3 regions of the Clostridium thermobutyricum genome follow, and region 1 is predicted to be linked to each of the others. Evidence: a T-box and tRNA genes for the amino acid it is inferred to sense, from the RefSeq annotation. Region 1 holds a T-box; the other regions hold tRNA genes.
What was found. The T-box of region 1 lies ahead of thrS (threonine--tRNA ligase). A T-box ahead of a tRNA ligase gene usually reads a tRNA of that ligase, here a tRNA-Thr.

Region 1 (6,351 bases):
GTACCATACCCTTTCTTCTTTGTTACAAATATTTATGTTAAAATTAAAGAAGATTTTTTAAAGAGGTGATATTTTTATGCGTATTGGACTTGGATATGATGTTCATCGTTTAGTAAAAGATAGAGATTTAATATTAGGTGGAGTTAAAATAGACCATACTCTTGGACTTTTAGGTCATTCTGATGCTGATGTTTTAATTCATGCAATAATGGATGCTTTATTAGGTGCCTCAGCTCTTGGAGATATTGGTAAGCATTTCCCTGATACTGATCCAAAATATAAAGGTATTTCTAGCATAAAGCTTTTAGAAGCTGTTGGAAAACTTTTATATGATAATGGATTTACAATTGGAAATATTGACTCCACAATAATAGCCCAAAAACCTAAAATGGCTCCTCATATTCAAATTATGAGAGAAAATATATCAAATGCTTTGAATATAAATATAGACCAAATAAATATAAAAGCTACAACTGAAGAAAAACTTGGTTTTACTGGTGAAGAACTTGGAATATCATCACAAGCAATTTGCCTTCTTTTATAATAATTGGATTTGATTCTTCCTGTTTATTAATTTATAATTTTTCTATAAAGTTATTAAACATAATTTTATAATAAAGGAGGATATCTATTGTACTTTTGTGAGATTTGTAAAAAACCAGCTGATATACATCACATAGTTCATCGCTCTGAAGGTGGATTTGATATAGAAATTAACTATATGCACTTATGTAATGAACATCATAGAGGCAAAAATGGACCACATCATAATATTGAAAAAGATATAGAATATAAGATAAATCTTCAAAAGAAACTTTATAAAATATTAAATAAACCTTATTATTCAATTAAAGAATTAATGACTATTTTAAATGCATCTAAAAACATTGTTAAACGAATTACAAAAGATCTTAAACTTTATAAAGAAGGATATAAAAAAGATCATATAATTTTTTCAATAATGGGAAATTCTTATTATCCTGAAGATTTACTTCAAACTTTGGAATTACAAAATATTTGTAATGAAATATACAAAATAGAATAATTATATTTACAGTTTATATGTTGACATATAGAATTGTAATTACTATAATATATACAAAATCAATAATTAACGCATTGACGAGAAAGAGTATGTTATATAACTCACTTCCAGAGAGAAAATACATTAGCTGAAAGTATTTTTATTTGAGCATAACAGAAAACCACCTCCGAGCGACTTTAATACAGTCCGGTTTTATCACGTTACGATAATAAAAGTGATTCATATAATTTTATATGAATAATTAGAGTGGAACCACGGATATTACTTCGTCTCTATAGTTTTCTATAGAGTCGAAGTTTTTTTATTTTGAAATCAATTAAGAATATACAACGAGAGGAGTTTTAAAAATGATAAAAGTTACTTTAAAAGACGGTTCAGTTAAAGAATTTGAAGCTGGAGTTTCTATATTAGACATAGCAAAAGGAATAAGCGAAGGATTAGCAAGAAATGCACTTTGCGGAATGGTTAATGATAAAGTTGTTGACCTTAGATATATTTTAAATGAAGATGCAGAGGTTGCTATCTGCACTTTTGATTCTCAAGAAGGAAAAGATGCTTTAAGACATACAGCTTCACATGTTTTAGCTTATGCTGTTAAAAGACTTTTTCCAGAAGCTAAAATTGCTATAGGACCTGCTATAGAAAATGGATTCTACTATGATTTTGATAAAGAAAATGCTTTCTCTGCAGAAGATTTAGAAAAAATTGAAGCAGAAATGAAAAAAATAGTAAAAGAAAATCCTCAAATTGAAAGATTTGAACTTCCAAGAAATGAAGCTTTAGAGCTTATGAAGGATGAACCTTATAAAGTTGAGCTTATAAATGATTTACCAGAAGGAGAAATAATTTCCTTCTATAAAATAGGTGATTTTACTGATCTTTGTGCTGGTCCACACATAATGGCTTTAAAACCAATTAAGGCTATTAAACTTCTTAGAAGTGCTGGTGCTTACTGGAAAGGTGACGAAAAAAATAAAATGCTTTCAAGAATATATGGAACTGCATTCTTAAAAGCTAAAGACTTAGAAGAACACTTAGAAGCTTTAGAAGAAGCTAAAAAGAGAGACCACAATAAATTAGGAAGAGAATTAAAATTATTTATGACTGATGAAAAAGTAGGTCAAGGTCTTCCATTATTAATGCCAAAAGGAGCTAAAATAGTTCAAGTACTTCAAAGATGGATTGAAGATGAAGAAGAAAAAAGAGGATATATTTTAACTAAAACTCCTCTAATGGCTAAAAGTGACCTTTACAAAGTTTCAGGACACTGGGATCACTATAAAGATGGTATGTTTGTTTTAGGTGATGAAGAAAAAGATGATGAAGTTCTTGCTTTAAGACCTATGACTTGTCCATTCCAATATACAATATACAATGCTGAACAACACAGCTACAGAGATCTTCCATTAAGATATGCTGAAACTTCTACTCTATTTAGAAATGAAGCTTCAGGTGAAATGCATGGTCTTATAAGAGTTAGACAATTTACTCTTGCTGATGGACATTTAGTTGTTACTCCAGAACAATTAGAAGATGAATTTAGAGGAGTTGTCGATCTTATAAACTACGTTATGACTACTCTAGGAATAGAAAAAGATATAACTTACAGATTCTCAAAATGGGATCCAAAAAATAAAGAAAAATATATTGATAATCCAGAAGCTTGGGAATCAACTCAAGATATAATGAGAAATATATTAAATCACTTAGGAATAAACTATGTTGAAGCTGATGATGAAGCTGCATTCTATGGACCAAAACTTGATATCCAATTTAAAAATGTTCACGGAAAAGAAGATACAATAATCACTGTTCAAATAGATTTTGCTCTTGCTGAAAGATTTAATATGACTTATGTAGATAAAAATGGAGATAAAAAATTACCTTATATAATTCACAGATCTTCAATTGGATGTTATGAAAGAACTCTTGCAATGCTTATTGAAAAATATGCTGGAGCACTTCCAACTTGGCTTGCACCAGTACAAGTTAAATTGCTTCCAATCTCAGATAAATATAATGATTATGCTGATGAAGTAATAAGAAGCTTAAGAAATAGTGGTGTTAGAGTTGAAGGTGATTTCAGAGCTGAAAAAATCGGATATAAAATTAGAGAAGCTAGACTTGAAAGAGCTCCTTATATCATAGTTGTTGGTGAAAAGGAAGCTAATGAAAAATCAGTTTCTGTAAGAAGTAGAAAAAATGGTGATGAAGGATCAATGAATTTTGAAGAATTCAAAGCTAGATTATTAAAAGAAATAGAAACTAAAGAAATCTAATAGAAAAAGAAATTTTTCTTTCCACAATATTTTATAAATTTGTGGATTAATTCTCTCATTACTCTAAAGAATGTGTAAATAATTAATATTTTAATATAAAAAGACAGCTTATTTTAAGCTGTCTTTTTTATATTCCAGTTATAATATCTACTTTTTTTATTTTTATGTCTTTTTCTTCTGACACCACACATTTCTTTAAAAACTTTTTAAATATCTTACTTGTATCTTTTATGAAAAACTCATTTAAATCAAACTCAAATTCTTTTGTAGTTCCATTTATAGGACAGAAATAAATAACTTCATCTGAATAATTATCTGACATATATTCAACTATTTTTTCATCTAATACAGGTGAAATAACAACATATCCAGCCTCTAAATTTTTCTTCTTATTAGTTAGTGAATACATAGATATTCCTAAGTCTTTATCCTCAACCTTTTCTTCTTCTAAATTATATTTATTTCCATAGAACTCTAAAATCGATTTTAATTTTGCATCAAAAGAATTCCCATCAAATTTTTCTAATCTAAATTCCACATTTTCATTGTACTCTTTTATTATTCTTAAAATATCATCATATTCTAATTCAGCACCATTTATGCTATTTATATCAAGAGGTTGTTCTTCAATTATTATGTTATTAGCAAAATTTATTTTTTTTGCTTTTGAATCTTTTTTAATAGTTTCATTTTTATTTACTATAGGCTCTTCAATTTCCTTTTCTATCTCTTCTACTTTTTCTTCACTCTCTTTTTTAACTACTTTTTTATTTTCATTAAAATCACCGTTTTCTATATCCTCTATTTTTCTTTTAAGTTCTTCTTCATATATCTCTTCATAAGTTTTTATCCTTACATATTCACCTTCAAATTTAAATTTATTTGATTCTCTTAATACTTTTAAAATCTCTTCTTTATCTAAATGTGGAAACCATAAATTTAACATATTTATATTCATTTTCTGTAACTTAGATAACATAACCTCTAGTTTTCTTGATACATATTCCATTTTAACTTCCTCCTAAAAAATACCCTTGTTTATTATCGTATATATTAAAAAAAATTTTTATACAATACATAAAAATTTTCATAAACTATATTTTTAAAAACTCATTCTCAAAATCTATAATTATGTCGTTTATATCTTCTATTCCACCTTTTATTCCAAAGTTTAATATGCCACTGGTTCCATTTTGCTAAATTTAATGCATTATATAAATGTCTTCCCATTTTTAAATGTAATGTTTCCAATCCTAAATTCGTTAAATAAGCATTACATGGGTTAAGCCCATTTCCTAAATCTCTAATAAGTGTAACTCTAAGTTTGACACTATAAGCTTCCTCTTTAAAAGTCTCTACATATATCATTCCATGATAACTTAGATCTGGCTCTGTAAGTTCAGGAAACTTTCCATTATTCCAATTAAAATTTCCACCATCTATTATAATTCCTCCTATAATTTTGGCATGTCCATCAGAATACTTTATTGTAGAGTGAATAACAATATTTTCTCCATGCTTTATTGGATTACAATGTATTGGAGTTACAACTGTATTATCTACAATTAATGGAACTCCTATGTTTTTTGCTAATTTTTAAAACTTGTCTATATCAAGTATATTTAAACTTGGATTTTCTATAGTTTCTCCATATATAAGACAAACTGTTCCTCCCTCATAATTCCCCATAAATTCCGCCATCATAAAATATTATTTTCTTTTTAAAGCCCTATTTTCTGTAATTAAATAATCGTATTCTATATCATGTTCTTCCATTGGTATTTTATCTATTATCTGAACTTCATAACATAAAGATATTTTTAAAACTTCATTTCTATCCATTAAATATCTATCATAATATCCCCCACCATATCCTATTCTTCCACCATTTAAATCAAATGCTAACCCTGGTAATATCATTAAATCTATTTTATCTGGTTTTTTATTAAAATTATCTTTTGGTTCTAAAATCCCCATTTTATTTTCTTCTAAATCTTCTAATGAATTTATCTTTATAAAATCCATTTTTCTATTTTTCTTAATTCTTGGAACAAAAACACTTTTTCCTTTTTCTAAGCTTATTTTTATTATCTCTTTTGTATTTATTTCTGATTTATAATTAACATAAATACATATATTTTCTGCTTCTTTATATTCTTTTAGATTAATAAATTTTTTAATTATTTTGTTATCTAAGGTTTCTCTTTCTATTAAATTATCTCTTTTTTCTGAAATATTTTTTCTAATTATCTTTTTATCCATATGTATCACCTATTTTTTTTAATGAAATTTATATAATTATACTATAACATAAATTATTTAAATTTTAACATAATTATAATTTTTTCCCAATATTATTATATCAAAAAAAGCAGCCTATAAAAGGTTGCTTTTTATATAGTAATTAAATTAAATTTATAGATATGCAATTACCTCTACTTCACATAGCACATTTTTAGGTAATTCTTTAACAGCTACACATGATCTTGCAGGTGCATTAGTTATGTATTTTCCATACACTTCATTAAAAGCTACAAAATCTCCCATATTAGCTAAAAAACAAGTTGTTTTTATTACATGATCAAAATTTGCTCCAGCTTCTTCTAAAACAGCTTGTAAATTTTTCATTACTCTTTCAGCTTGAATTTTTACATCACCTTCAACAACTTCCATTGTTTCTGGATCTAAAGCTATTTGTCCTGATGTAAACAACATGTTATTAAATTTTATAGCTTGTGAATATGGTCCTATAGCTTGTGGTGCCTTATGTGTGCTTATTTTTTCTATCATTAAATCCTTCCTCCTATGAATACCAAAATTTCTAATTTTACTTATATAATAATTATAAAATCATTCCAATTATTAGTCAATTCATAAGATTTTATCTAACTACTTTATTGATTCTTCTAAATCCATTATTACCATTCTTAAAACTTCTAATTTTGCTCTAGCATTTTGATTTTGTGGTAATTGTTGTAGCCCTAAAGTTAAACATTGTTCTGTATCTTTATACTCATCTATAAGATT
Region 2 (6,351 bases), 410 kb from region 1:
AGTATAGAATTTTTACCACTTGATTCAGAAAAAGCTATTGAATCAGAAGAAGACGAAAGTATCTTAAATTCTTTAACTGAACCAGATATAACATCAATGCTAAAAGATGTTGAAAAAATCCTTTCAAGAACTTTGAATTATAAAGAAATGCAAATATGTATTGAATGGAATAAGAAATTCTTATTTACTACTGAATTAATAACACTTTTAGTAGAATATTGTGCTTCAAAAGGTAAATCACACTTTAGATATATGGATACAGTTGCTTCTGCTTGGAATGAAAAGAATGTAAGAACAGTAAGTCAAGCACAAACTCTTATAGCTAAGGAAGAAGATAAGTGGAAGAAAATAAAAGAAATTTTAAAATATCTTGGTATAAAAAATACAGATTTAATGAAACCTCAAGAAGATATGCTAGAAAAATGGTTGTTTATATATAACTTTAAACTGGAAATAATTCAAAAAGCTTGCGATAGATGTTTCCAAAGATTAAATAGAGCTGATTTTAAGTATATAGATAGTATTCTTACTGACTGGAATAAAAATAACATAAGAACTGTTACTGATATAGAACTTAAAGATATAAACTTTAAAAAAGCTCAAGGAAATAAAACATTTTACAAAAATCAAAATCAATCAAATCAAAAAATCAAAAACTTTAGAGAGAAAAATTATGATTATGATGCTCTTGAGCGTGAATTATTAGGGTGGGATGATTAATGATTAGTGGATATCAATCCGAAATATTAAAAGAATACGAAGAAATAAGATCAATAGAAAATAAAAATTTAAAGGAAAGAATTAAAGAAATAAAAGATAAGCATCCTGAAATAATGGAGATAGATGATGAGATAAAAAAGCTTTCTGTTAAACTTCCTTTATTAATTTTAAAATCTACTACAACTGAAGAAGATGTTGAAAAACTTAGAGATAAAATTTTTGATTTAAGAGCTAAAAAACTAGAGGCTTTAGTATCTAAAGGATATTCTCCTGAATATTTAACTATTCATTATAGATGTAAGAAATGTAGTGATACTGGATACATAGGAACAAAACGCTGTGAATGCTTTAAAGATAAACTTATAAAACTTCATTATAAAGATTCTAATTTACAAAGCATATTATCAAAATATAATTTTAATGATTTTGATTTAAGTTTATTTCCAAATAAAACAGATCCAAGTTATCCAACTCAAAAATTTACGCCATTTGAAAATATGCAAAGAATCTATGATTTTATAGTTTCTCAGTATATTCCTAACTTCAATAGAACTGACGTAAATTTATTATTTTCTGGAGCTGCTGGTACAGGAAAAACATTTCTATCCTATTGTATAGCAAAAGAATTATTAGATAGAGGATATTTAGTAGTTTATAAAACAGCCGATGAACTTATAAGAATTTTAGCAGATATAAGATTTAATAAGAATCAAAATCTAGATGATTTAATTACTAATTGTGATTTACTTATAATAGATGATTTAGGTTCTGAACAAATCACAGAATTCTCAAAAACTGAATTCTTTAATTTGCTTAATAAAAAACTTCTTTTAGGAAAAAAAATGCTTATATCTACAAATCTAGTTGCAGATGATTTAGATGATCGTTATGATAGGCGTACATCTTCAAGATTAATAGGTAATTTTAAATTTATGAGATTTTACACTTATGATTTAAGAATAGAGAAAAAACGTAGATTAAATATGAGAAATAGAAAATAGGAATAAAATATAAAACTAAAATTAGATTAAAATATAAAATTAAGCTATATAAATTTCAGTATTTATATAGCTTTTATTTTTTCAAATTATAATTATATATTTATTAAATATATAAAATATTATTACTATTTTACTTTTTTCACTTTAATTATATATGTAAATAAATCTTATATTTTATATAAAAAAAGAAGTAAGATTAAATCTTACTTCTTTGGCGACTCAGAAGGGGCTCGAACCCTCGACCTCCGGCGTGACAGGCCGGCACTCTAACCAGCTGAGCTACTGAGCCATATAAAAAAAATGGTGGTCACAACAGGGATCGAACCTGTGACCCCCTGCTTGTAAGGCAGGTGCTCTCCCAGCTGAGCTATGCGACCTAAAAATTGGTGACTCCTAGGGGAATCGAACCCCTGATACCACCGTGAAAGGGTGGTGTCTTAACCGCTTGACCAAGGAGCCATATTAAATTGGAGCTGGCAATAGGAATCGAACCTACAACCTGCTGATTACAAGTCAGCTGCTCTACCGTTGAGCCATGCCAGCAAATTGCATTTTGATAAGTATTGTCAAAATATTTTTATAAATTATATTGGCGACTCAGAAGGGGCTCGAACCCTCGACCTCCGGCGTGACAGGCCGGCACTCTAACCAGCTGAGCTACTGAGCCGTATTATAATTTTAATGGTGGTCACAACAGGGATCGAACCTGTGACCCCCTGCTTGTAAGGCAGGTGCTCTCCCAGCTGAGCTATGCGACCAAAAATTGGTGACTCCTAGGGGAATCGAACCCCTGATACCACCGTGAAAGGGTGGTGTCTTAACCGCTTGACCAAGGAGCCATATTAAATTGGAGCTGGCAATAGGAATCGAACCTACAACCTGCTGATTACAAGTCAGCTGCTCTACCGTTGAGCCATGCCAGCAAATTGGTTTTAATTTTTTATAAAATTATATTGGCGACTCAGAAGGGGCTCGAACCCTCGACCTCCGGCGTGACAGGCCGGCACTCTAACCAGCTGAGCTACTGAGCCATATTATAATTTTAATGGTGGTCACAACAGGGATCGAACCTGTGACCCCCTGCTTGTAAGGCAGGTGCTCTCCCAGCTGAGCTATGCGACCAAAATGGTGACTCCTAGGGGAATCGAACCCCTGATACCACCGTGAAAGGGTGGTGTCTTAACCGCTTGACCAAGGAGCCATATTTCATTTGTGTTCTGCGCTCTTATTTGTTTCGCGCTGACCACATAGACTATATTACATAAAATCATTTTAAGTGTCAACACTTTTTTTAAAAAATATTTTTTTTTTATTATTTTTAACACTAATCTTATTATGTAAAATCTTCGTAAACTTAGTATTTACAAGGCTTATCTCATTTTTTATTTTTCTTTAATTTTTATAAATTTTATTATGTTCTTTTTCATTATTTTTTATTATGTATAAAAATTTTTTTATTAATTATATTTTTTTCTAATGATTTTTATAATTTATTTTTCTACTTATTTATATATTAACGCCATTCAATTACATAGTAAACCTAACTTTCTTTATTTAAAATAATATTTTTTATATCTATAAAAGAAAAATATTTTTCTTTTATAGATATAAATACGATTTTAATTATTTTTTATTTACTTAACTATGATAGAATTTATTTAAATACATTTTAAATGAAGGAGAAATTTAAATATGATTTATCACTATTTAATAATAGTTGGTGGTGGAGCCTCTGGACTTATGTCAGCAATCCTAGCCAAAGATTATGGTATAGATGTAGCAATAATAGAAGGAACTGATCGTGTTGGTAAGAAAATTCTTACTACTGGTAATGGGCGTTGTAATATTTCAAATGCCTCAATAAAATATCCTTTTATAAATTATCACAGTACAAGAGAAAACTTTTTTCAAAATACATTAAATAAATTTTCTGTTGAAGATACAAGAAACTTTTTCTTATCTCTTGGTCTTCCAATAACAGAATTAGAAAATAATAAACTTTATCCACAATCACTTCAAGCTTCTTCTGTTGTGGATATTTTAAGAATGAATATAGAGGAAAGAAATATTCCTGTGTATAACAATTGTAAAGTGAAATCTATCCACAAAAAGAAAAACTTTATATTATCCACAAACAATGATGAATTTTTAGAATTCTCTTGTGGAAAACTTTTAATGTGTTGTGGAGGAAAATCAGCTTCCAAAACTGGCTCTGATGGCTCCTCTTACAAACTATGTGAAAATCTTGGTCACTCACTTATTAAACCTCTTCCAGGAATAGTTCAATTAAAATTAGATTATCCACACTTAAAAGCTATGTCAGGAATTAAATTTGATGGAAGAGTAAATTTAACTGTTAATGGCAAAGTTATTAGAAGTGAAGTTGGAGAAGTTTTATTTACTGATTACGGAATATCTGGTCCACCTATTCTTCAAGTTTCATCTACAGCTTCAAGAGCATTAAATAAAGGTCATGAAGTTATTATAGAAGTTGACTCTATGCCATATAAGAGTAAAGAAGAAATAGAAAATGAATTATATACTCATCTTGCTATGTTCTCTAATAGAAGTATATCTAATGCTCTAATTGGAGTTGTAAATAAAAAACTTATCCCAACTATACTTAAAGCTTCTAATATATTTAATATACATACTCCATGTTGTGAATTAGATTGGAAATGCCAATCAGATTTAATTAATAAACTTAAATCTTGGAAATTTAAATGTACTGGAACTAAAGAATTCCAAAATGCACAAGTAACTGTGGGTGGAATAGATGTAAAAGATATAAACTCAGAAACTTTAGAATCAAAATTAGTACCAGGACTTTATTTTGCTGGTGAATTTATAGATGTTGATGGAGATTGTGGAGGTTTTAATCTTCAATGGGCTTGGAGTTCTGCTTTTAATGCTGCAACTTCTATAAAAGATGTATTAAAATAGAATTTCATTTAATATTTTTATAATAAAATCAATAAAAAACCTTAAGCAAAATTGCTTAAGGTTTTTTAATTATTTTTTTCCCATTGGAATTCTAGAAGAGTTAATTCTACACCTTCTTTATTATATATTTTATGAAGTGTCTTCTTTGTTCCATCTTCCTCTTCTTTAACTTGAACTCCAACATGAATAGAGTTTCCATAGCTTACTTCTTTTTCAAATACTATTTTTATTCTTTTTAAATCGAATTCTTTTATTATATCTTTAGGTACAGACTCTAATGCCCATTCAACATATTTTACATTATTAACATGTGTATTTGAATCTATATCACTATATCTTATTTGGAACTCTTTAGAAAATTGTTCTTCTTCCATTTTTTCTATTTTTTCCATCTCTTTAGCTTTTTCTAAATCACCATCTTCTCCATACATCTTATAGTGTTCAGGCAATATTCTCATAGGTCTTCTTCTTTCTATATTAATTAAGAAGAATAAAGCTGTAGCTTCAACTAAAACCTCTCCATCTTGATTCTTAATAAGATAATCTCTTAATGCATAGAATTTTTTAAACCCTGCTGGTATTGTTACTACGCTTAATTTATCTCTATAGTTAGGATACTTATGTATCTTTATATCATATTTATAAAATACCCAACCTGCTCCATGCTCTAATTGATAATTTATTGTGTCTCCTACTGATTCGGCATGTGCGTTCCCAACATCACATAAAAAATATACTAATGAAGCTATTTTACATCTTAATTTGTAATCTACATCTCTATATAAAACTTCATAATCCTTAGTAAAGCTATTATCCATATCTAATTTCTCCTCAAAATTTATTTATATATATAAGTATACCAGTATTTGTTTATATTTATATTAAAAAACAAAATTTATTAACATTATATTTAATATTGAAAAAGAGATGCAAAAGCTTATCTTGCATCTCTTTTATTTATATTATTTGTTGTTTAAAGCTTCTAATAAAGCATCAATATTTAATCCGTGAACCATAGCTGCTTGTTCTATTGTTTCAGCTTGTGATGATGGGCATCCGATACAACCCATACCAAAAGACATTAAAACTTCTGCTCTAGTTGGATCCATTTTAATTACCTCACCTATAGTCATTTCTTTTGTTATCATAACTTTCACCTCTTAATGTAAAAATACATAATTATTATTCTATATAAGATTATATTTTATACATCAAATAAAGTCAAGTAATATACTCAGAATTAAAGTTCTTTAACTCTCATAGTTTGATCTCTCTTAGGACCAACTGATACTATTGAAATTCTTGTTCCTGTGAATTCTTCAATTCTTTCTATATATTTCTTAGCGTTTTCTGGTAACTCTTCATAGCTTCTTGCATCTGCTACACTTTCATCCCATCCATCAAATTCTTCATAAACTGGTTTACATTCTGCTAAATCTTCTAAACTTGCTGGGAAGTAATCTATAACTTCTCCATTAAATTCATATCCAACACAAACTTTTATCTTATCAAGCCCAGCTAAAGTATCTATTTTAGTTACTGCAAGTGAAGTTAATCCACTAACTCTAACTGTAGTTTTTAATATTACTAAATCAAGCCATCCACATCTTCTTGATCTTCCTGTAGTAACTCCATATTCATGACCTTTTTCTCTTATCCAATCACCAGTTTCATCAAGTAATTCTGT
Region 3 (6,351 bases), 150 kb from region 1:
TGAAACGATTTGTTCATCTGATATTTTACCAGTTTTGAATGTTTCAACTCCGATTGAAACTGGTTTAGCAACACCTATAGCATAAGCTAATTGTATTTCTAATTTATCTGCAACACCAGCAGCAACTAAGTTTTTAGCAACCCATCTTGCAGCGTAAGCAGCTGATCTATCAACTTTAGTTGAGTCTTTTCCTGAGAAAGCTCCACCACCGTGTCTTCCCATTCCACCGTAAGTATCAACTATGATTTTTCTTCCTGTTAATCCACTATCTCCTTGTGGTCCACCAACAACAAATCTTCCAGTTGGGTTTATGAAGTATTTAGTTTCTGCATCTAATAATTCTGATGGAATTACAGCATTTATTACATGTTCTCTTATGTCAGTTTGAATTTGTTCTAAAGTTACTTTGTCACTGTGTTGAGTTGAAATAACTATAGTATCAATTCTTACAGGTTTTTCATCTTCATATTCAACAGTAACTTGAGTTTTACCATCTGGTCTTAAGTATGAAAGAGTTCCATTTTTTCTTACTTCAGTAAGTCTTCTTGAAAGTCTGTGAGCCATAGCGATTGGAGTTGGCATATATTCTTCAGTTTCGTTTGTAGCGAATCCGAACATCATTCCTTGGTCTCCAGCACCTACTGCTTCAACTTCATCTTTTTGACCTTCTTTTGATTCAAGAGCTTCATCAACTCCCATAGCGATATCAGCACTTTGTTCATCTATTGTAGTCATAACTGCACAAGTATCACAGTCAAATCCATATTTAGCTCTATCATATCCAATTTCTCTTATTGTTTCTCTTACAACCTTTGGAATATCAACGTAACAGTTAGTTGTTATTTCTCCCATTACCATTACCATTCCAGTAGTTACAGCTGTTTCGCAAGCAACTCTTGCGTTAGGATCTTTTGCTAAAATTGAATCTAATACTGAATCTGAAATTTGGTCACAGATTTTATCTGGATGCCCTTCAGTAACTGATTCTGATGTGAATAATCTTCTCATATCATTATTCTCCTTTCAAATCTATAAAAATTTTTTTATAATAAAAAAACTCTTCGATAAGAAGAGAACTAGTTGCCTATTCTTCTCATCTTGTAGATAAAATCTACAGGAATTAGCACCACACATATTAATTAAAATTAATTACTGTAGGTTGCTGGGTTTCACAGGGCCATTTCCCTCCACCTCTCTTGATAAGAGTTTAGTTATTTAATTTGCTTTATTTTCTTTGAAAATTGTAACACACTAAAATATAATAAGTCAACACATTATATATTTAATAAAATTTTATTTGAAAATATGAATTTTTTCTTAAGCAAGATAAACATAGAATATATCTTAGTAGTCAGTTTTTAACATTTATTTCATTTATATATTTTTAATGTTTTTAATATTTTCTCTTTAATATACAGTTTGTAATTTCTTAAATTTATTCACTATATCTATTATTATTACTATAATAATATTATTACATTTATTTAAAAATTCTAATAAAAAAAACGCTAAGATATTTCTTAGCGTTTGGTGGTGGGAGAAGGATTCGAACCTTCGAAGCAAGTTGCAACAGATTTACAGTCTGCCCCCTTTGGCCACTCGGGAACCCCACCTTATTTGGAGCTGGCAATAGGAATCGAACCTACAACCTGCTGATTACAAGTCAGCTGCTCTACCGTTGAGCCATGCCAGCGCACGTTTTCATTTTATTTTTAATGGTGGTCACAACAGGGATCGAACCTGTGACCCCCTGCTTGTAAGGCAGGTGCTCTCCCAGCTGAGCTATGCGACCTTAATTAAATGGTGGTGGGAGAAGGATTCGAACCTTCGAAGCAAGTTGCAACAGATTTACAGTCTGCCCCCTTTGGCCACTCGGGAACCCCACCAAAATTTATTTAATTTACGGAAGACCAACGTCCAACCGACAATAGTTAGTATATATTCATAAAGGATTATTTTCAACCTTTAAATTAGGCTATTTAACAAAATTATCATTATTTTTCTATGTTTTTCTCCAATTACTTAACTTTTATACTTATATGTGATTTATTTCCCTTATTTATATTTGCCAATGATTTCAAAAAATAACTTGCTATCCTCTAATAACAATCTTTCGCTTATTAAAGCTTTAACACTGTTTAAATCTCCACTTAATATTCCTTCTTCTATTTTCATCAAATCTATTGTAGATAATCCACTCAATAATTTATCTACATTTTTTTTATCTTCAATAGACATATTTTCATTTATCTTTTTTACAATCAATTTGTTATTTTCTTTTTCTTCTAATTTCTTAGCTCTTTCCTCTTCTGCTTTTTTGGACTCCTCTTCAATCTTTTTAGCTTTTTCTTTTTTTAAATCTTTTTCTATTTTATCTTGTTCTTTTTTAGAGTCATCTAATTCTTTTCCTACATTTGTATTATCTTTCATATTATTATCAGTTTCAATAACATTTGAAGTGTTTATTGCTTGATTATTTTTTTCAGTTGGTTGCCACCAAACTAAAAAATACATAGTTAAACTCGTCATTATAAAAATCATAAAAACTAATATCTTCTTCATTATTATATCACCTCTTATTTGAATTAATGTCCACTTTAAAGAATTTTATTCAAACATAAGCTTTTTCGTATATATACAAACTCTAGTGAATATATTATCTAGGGGGTGAAATCTTTGAAAAAAATAATTCCTTTTAATTATCCAACTGCTACTAATTTAATTGGTGAATATTTAAAAGAACATATAAAAGAAAATCTCGTTATAGTATGTATTGGAACTGACAAATTTATAGGTGATGCTTTAGGTCCTATAGTTGGAAGTATTCTTAAATTCAACAATTTCCCTTATCCAGTATATGGAACTTTACATGAACCAATACATGCCCTAAATTTAAATAAATTTCTTTCCTCAATAAATGAAAAACATCAAAGCTCTTACATAATAGCAATTGATGCATGCTTGGGTACTAATGTTGGTGATATATGTATTAGAGATCATCCAATTTATCCGGGAAAAGGTGTTGGCAAAATTTTAAAAGAAGTAGGAGATATATCTATAGTAGGTATAGTTTCTAAAGGTGATTCTAATAATTTTTTAACTTCTAATTCTATTAGACTTTCATTTATATATGATTTAGCTTGTATAATTGCTAAAGGAATTCTAAACGCATACAATTATAATCTTTCCGATATTTTAATAAAAGAATTATACTCAGATGATATATAATAATTAACATTTATATTGGTGTTATATAGTAATTAAATTTTATACTATTTAATTACTATACGCCTTATAAAAATTACTAAATGTCTAGTATAATGAATGATATTTTTCAAATAATATTATTAATAATTTAACCTAAATAATATTTCATAACCTATTTATATTTATTAATTTTAAATCAATATAAATACCTTTAATAAATTTAATCTATAAACTATGTCCTAAATAGTATTTTTATATTAAAAGATATTATAAATTTTATTTCTTCTTAATTTTTAATAAAAAAATAAGTGCTAAAAAGCACTTATTAATCAATTAATATAACTTCTCCATTATTTACTGAAGTATCTAATTTATCTATGTATCCTAAAACCATTCCGGTTCCTTCAGCAACAGCCTCAACGGAGTTTTCTGCTATTTTAACTTCTAATCCAGTTTCTTTTTGAATTAGTTTATCTAAACCATGTATTAAAGAACCACCACCAGTCATTAAAATTCCTTGCTCTATTATATCAGCAACTATTTCTGGTGGAGTTTTTTCTAATACTCCTTTGACTCCTTCAATTATAAGGTTTATTGGCTCTTTTAAAGATTCTCTTATTTCAGCCGAAGTTACAGATAAGTTATCTGGAAGTCCTGTTAACATATTTCTTCCTCTAACAACTGCTTTTGAATCATTATCATCTTCATATACTGATCCAATAGAAATCTTTAACTCTTCAGCAGTTTTCTCACCAATCATCAATTTATATTTATTTCTTATATATCTAATGATTGCCTCATCAAATTTATCTCCAGCAGACTTTATTGATGTTCTTATAACAATCCCTCCTAAGGAAATAACAGCTATATCGCATGTACCACCACCAATATCAACTATCATGCAACCATTTGGTTTTGTTATATCTAATCCAGCACCTATTGCCGCTGCTAAAGGTTCTTCTATAAGATGTACTTCTTTTGCACCTGAATTTCTTGCAGCATCTATAACAGCTCTCTTTTCTACTTCTGTTGCCATAGATGGTATACAAATCATAACTTTAGGTGTTGTAATTTTTTTATTGCCACAAACTTTATTTATAAGTTCTTGTAACATTTTTTCTGTAACATCATAATCAGATATAACTCCATCTTTTAATGGTCTAACTGCAACTATATTCCCTGGAGTTCTTCCTATCATTTTTCTAGCTTCTTCTCCAACTGCCAATACTTTACCAGTATTTTTGTTCATAGCAACTACAGAGGGCTCTTTTAATACTATTCCTTTGCCCTTCATATATACTAGAACAGTAGCAGTTCCTAAATCTATTCCTAGATCATTACCTCTATTCCATTTCCAAAACCACATCACTATTCCACCCTTTTCTTTTTTTTGAAAAAATTCTATTTTTTTCTACTTATACTTTAAATTATATATGGAATAGCTTATTCTTTCAACATTATTCAGCAGTTTTATACTTCATTTTAGTAGCTTTTCCACCTCTTATATGTCGTTCTGATTTATTAATTTCTAAAACAGTATGAGTTTGTTCAGCTATTGCAGGGTTTATCTTTGGTAGTCTTTCTGTCATATCCTTATGGATTGTACTTTTACTAACCCCAAAAACTTTTGCAGTTTTTCTTATTGTTGCTTTTGAATCAATTATATATTGTGCAACTTCTAATACCCTTTCTTCAATATAGTCTTTCATTTTGTACCTCCTTAGAGAATTCATCATTGTTATTAGTATTTTTATTAATCAGCCATTTTATTCAAATGACTGATTAATTTGATAACTTACTTTTTAAATGAAAAGTATTTTCCTGGATCAATTTCTTTATATTCTTTATCTTTAAGTTCATACATTCTTATGTGTAAAAATTCACATTTTAATGAAGCACCTAAACTTTGAGCTGTTTTACCAACTTTTCCTATAACTTGACCTTTTGTTACGTTATCACCTTTTTTTACTTTTAAGTTTGTATCTAAGTTACAGTATTCTGTTTTAACTCCATTTGTATGCTTAATTACTACAGTAGTCCCAAACATTACGTCATTATTTTTAACTTCATCAACTACTCCAGCTTCACCAGCTTTTACTTCTGTACCAATTTTTGCAGCAACAGAAATACCACCATACATTTCACTTCTCATTTTGTCTCCTGAGATTATCGCATCATCATAACCTTTGACAATCTTACCTTCAACAGGATTTATAAAAGAAAGTTTTGGTGTACTTACTGGTTTAGTAGAATCTGCTTTTTCCTTTTCAACTCTTTCTGAGTTCTCCATAGCTTGTGAGTTTGCTATATCATTTGGAACATCTAAGCTAACTTCTTTTTCTACTGGTTCTTTAGCCTCATTTCCTTTATCTGCATTTACACCTTTTAAAGCCACTATTCCTGAAATAAGAATTACACATATACCAGTAAATATAGCTATGTATAAGCCTTCTTTTTTACTGATTGAGCTATTTCTAAAGAATCCTTTTATTTTATTAGTTATTTCTTTGATTTTTTGTTTCATTAAATCAACACCTCCTAATTTAAATTGTGTCCTTTTTTTACATTTTTAATCATTTAATCTATTTTTTACATAAATTAAGCAAATAAAAAGGTGATATTTGAGTATTCTCCCAAATATCACCTTTTTATACACTATTTATATTTAATTTTTTTAATTTCTACTCCACTATAATAATGCTTTAGTATTTCATCATATTTTTTTCCTTCTTTAGCCATTACATTAGCTCCCCATTGGCTCATTCCAACTCCATGCCCACTTCCTTTTGTTTTTATTTTTACTTTATCTTTAAAAAATTCTAGTTCACAATTTGCTGAACTTAAATCATATAATTTTCTGAATTCAGTCCCTTTTATAATCGCTTGTCCTATTTGTATTTTTTCTATAGATCCACCTTCTGTTCTTCCTAACACTTTTACATTAGATTGTACATTTGATGAACTAATATTAGCTCCATAAGTTTTATTAGCTAAACTTGCAAATTGTAAATTTGTAATTTCTTTTTCTCCTGTAAACTTAGGAGAAATCTCTTCTCCTTTACTTTCTATAGATTTTAAATAAGGAACAGCTGAAACAAAAACATCCTCAGAATTTTCTGTTTTTCCAGAGCTAGTTGAGAAAAA

Region 2: it has a tRNA-Thr gene. The T-box ahead of thrS (threonine--tRNA ligase) is inferred to sense a tRNA for this amino acid. The anticodon was not compared.
Region 3: it has a tRNA-Thr gene. The T-box ahead of thrS (threonine--tRNA ligase) is inferred to sense a tRNA for this amino acid. The anticodon was not compared.

The regions. Positions count from the first base shown of each region.
Region 1 covers NZ_KB850956.1:2,410,229-2,416,579, forward strand. Annotated here, with positions in the region: gene ispF (2-C-methyl-D-erythritol 2,4-cyclodiphosphate synthase) at 77-544, shown strand; gene HMPREF1092_RS11255 (HNH endonuclease signature motif containing protein) at 632-1,045, shown strand; T-box leader at 1,111-1,322, shown strand; gene thrS (threonine--tRNA ligase) at 1,393-3,324, shown strand; gene HMPREF1092_RS11265 (hypothetical protein) at 3,452-4,333, opposite strand; gene HMPREF1092_RS16805 (PLP-dependent transferase) at 4,441-4,905, opposite strand; gene HMPREF1092_RS11275 (5-formyltetrahydrofolate cyclo-ligase) at 5,035-5,586, opposite strand; gene HMPREF1092_RS11280 (RidA family protein) at 5,740-6,114, opposite strand; gene HMPREF1092_RS17250 (hypothetical protein) at 6,214-6,351, opposite strand, start outside.
Region 2 covers NZ_KB850956.1:2,821,213-2,827,563, reverse strand. Annotated here, with positions in the region: gene HMPREF1092_RS13285 (DnaD domain protein) at 1-720, shown strand, start outside; gene HMPREF1092_RS13280 (ATP-binding protein) at 720-1,721, shown strand; tRNA gene HMPREF1092_RS13275 (tRNA-Asp) at 1,934-2,010, opposite strand; tRNA gene HMPREF1092_RS13270 (tRNA-Val) at 2,023-2,098, opposite strand; tRNA gene HMPREF1092_RS13265 (tRNA-Glu) at 2,106-2,180, opposite strand; tRNA gene HMPREF1092_RS13260 (tRNA-Thr) at 2,190-2,264, opposite strand; tRNA gene HMPREF1092_RS13255 (tRNA-Asp) at 2,312-2,388, opposite strand; tRNA gene HMPREF1092_RS13250 (tRNA-Val) at 2,404-2,479, opposite strand; tRNA gene HMPREF1092_RS13245 (tRNA-Glu) at 2,486-2,560, opposite strand; tRNA gene HMPREF1092_RS13240 (tRNA-Thr) at 2,570-2,644, opposite strand; tRNA gene HMPREF1092_RS13235 (tRNA-Asp) at 2,676-2,752, opposite strand; tRNA gene HMPREF1092_RS13230 (tRNA-Val) at 2,768-2,843, opposite strand; tRNA gene HMPREF1092_RS13225 (tRNA-Glu) at 2,848-2,922, opposite strand; gene HMPREF1092_RS13220 (BaiN/RdsA family NAD(P)/FAD-dependent oxidoreductase) at 3,414-4,664, shown strand; gene HMPREF1092_RS13215 (acyl-[acyl-carrier-protein] thioesterase) at 4,730-5,482, opposite strand; gene HMPREF1092_RS13210 (DUF1858 domain-containing protein) at 5,627-5,812, opposite strand; gene HMPREF1092_RS13205 (adenylosuccinate synthase) at 5,905-6,351, opposite strand, start outside.
Region 3 covers NZ_KB850956.1:2,255,689-2,262,039, forward strand. Annotated here, with positions in the region: gene metK (methionine adenosyltransferase) at 1-1,008, opposite strand, end outside; SAM riboswitch class I at 1,091-1,206, opposite strand; tRNA gene HMPREF1092_RS10505 (tRNA-Tyr) at 1,529-1,613, opposite strand; tRNA gene HMPREF1092_RS10510 (tRNA-Thr) at 1,619-1,693, opposite strand; tRNA gene HMPREF1092_RS10515 (tRNA-Val) at 1,717-1,792, opposite strand; tRNA gene HMPREF1092_RS10520 (tRNA-Tyr) at 1,802-1,886, opposite strand; gene HMPREF1092_RS10525 (hypothetical protein) at 2,056-2,562, opposite strand; gene yyaC (spore protease YyaC) at 2,668-3,228, shown strand; gene mreB (rod shape-determining protein MreB) at 3,533-4,573, opposite strand; gene spoIIID (sporulation transcriptional regulator SpoIIID) at 4,665-4,916, opposite strand; gene HMPREF1092_RS10545 (M23 family metallopeptidase) at 5,003-5,731, opposite strand; gene spoIID (stage II sporulation protein D) at 5,863-6,351, opposite strand, start outside.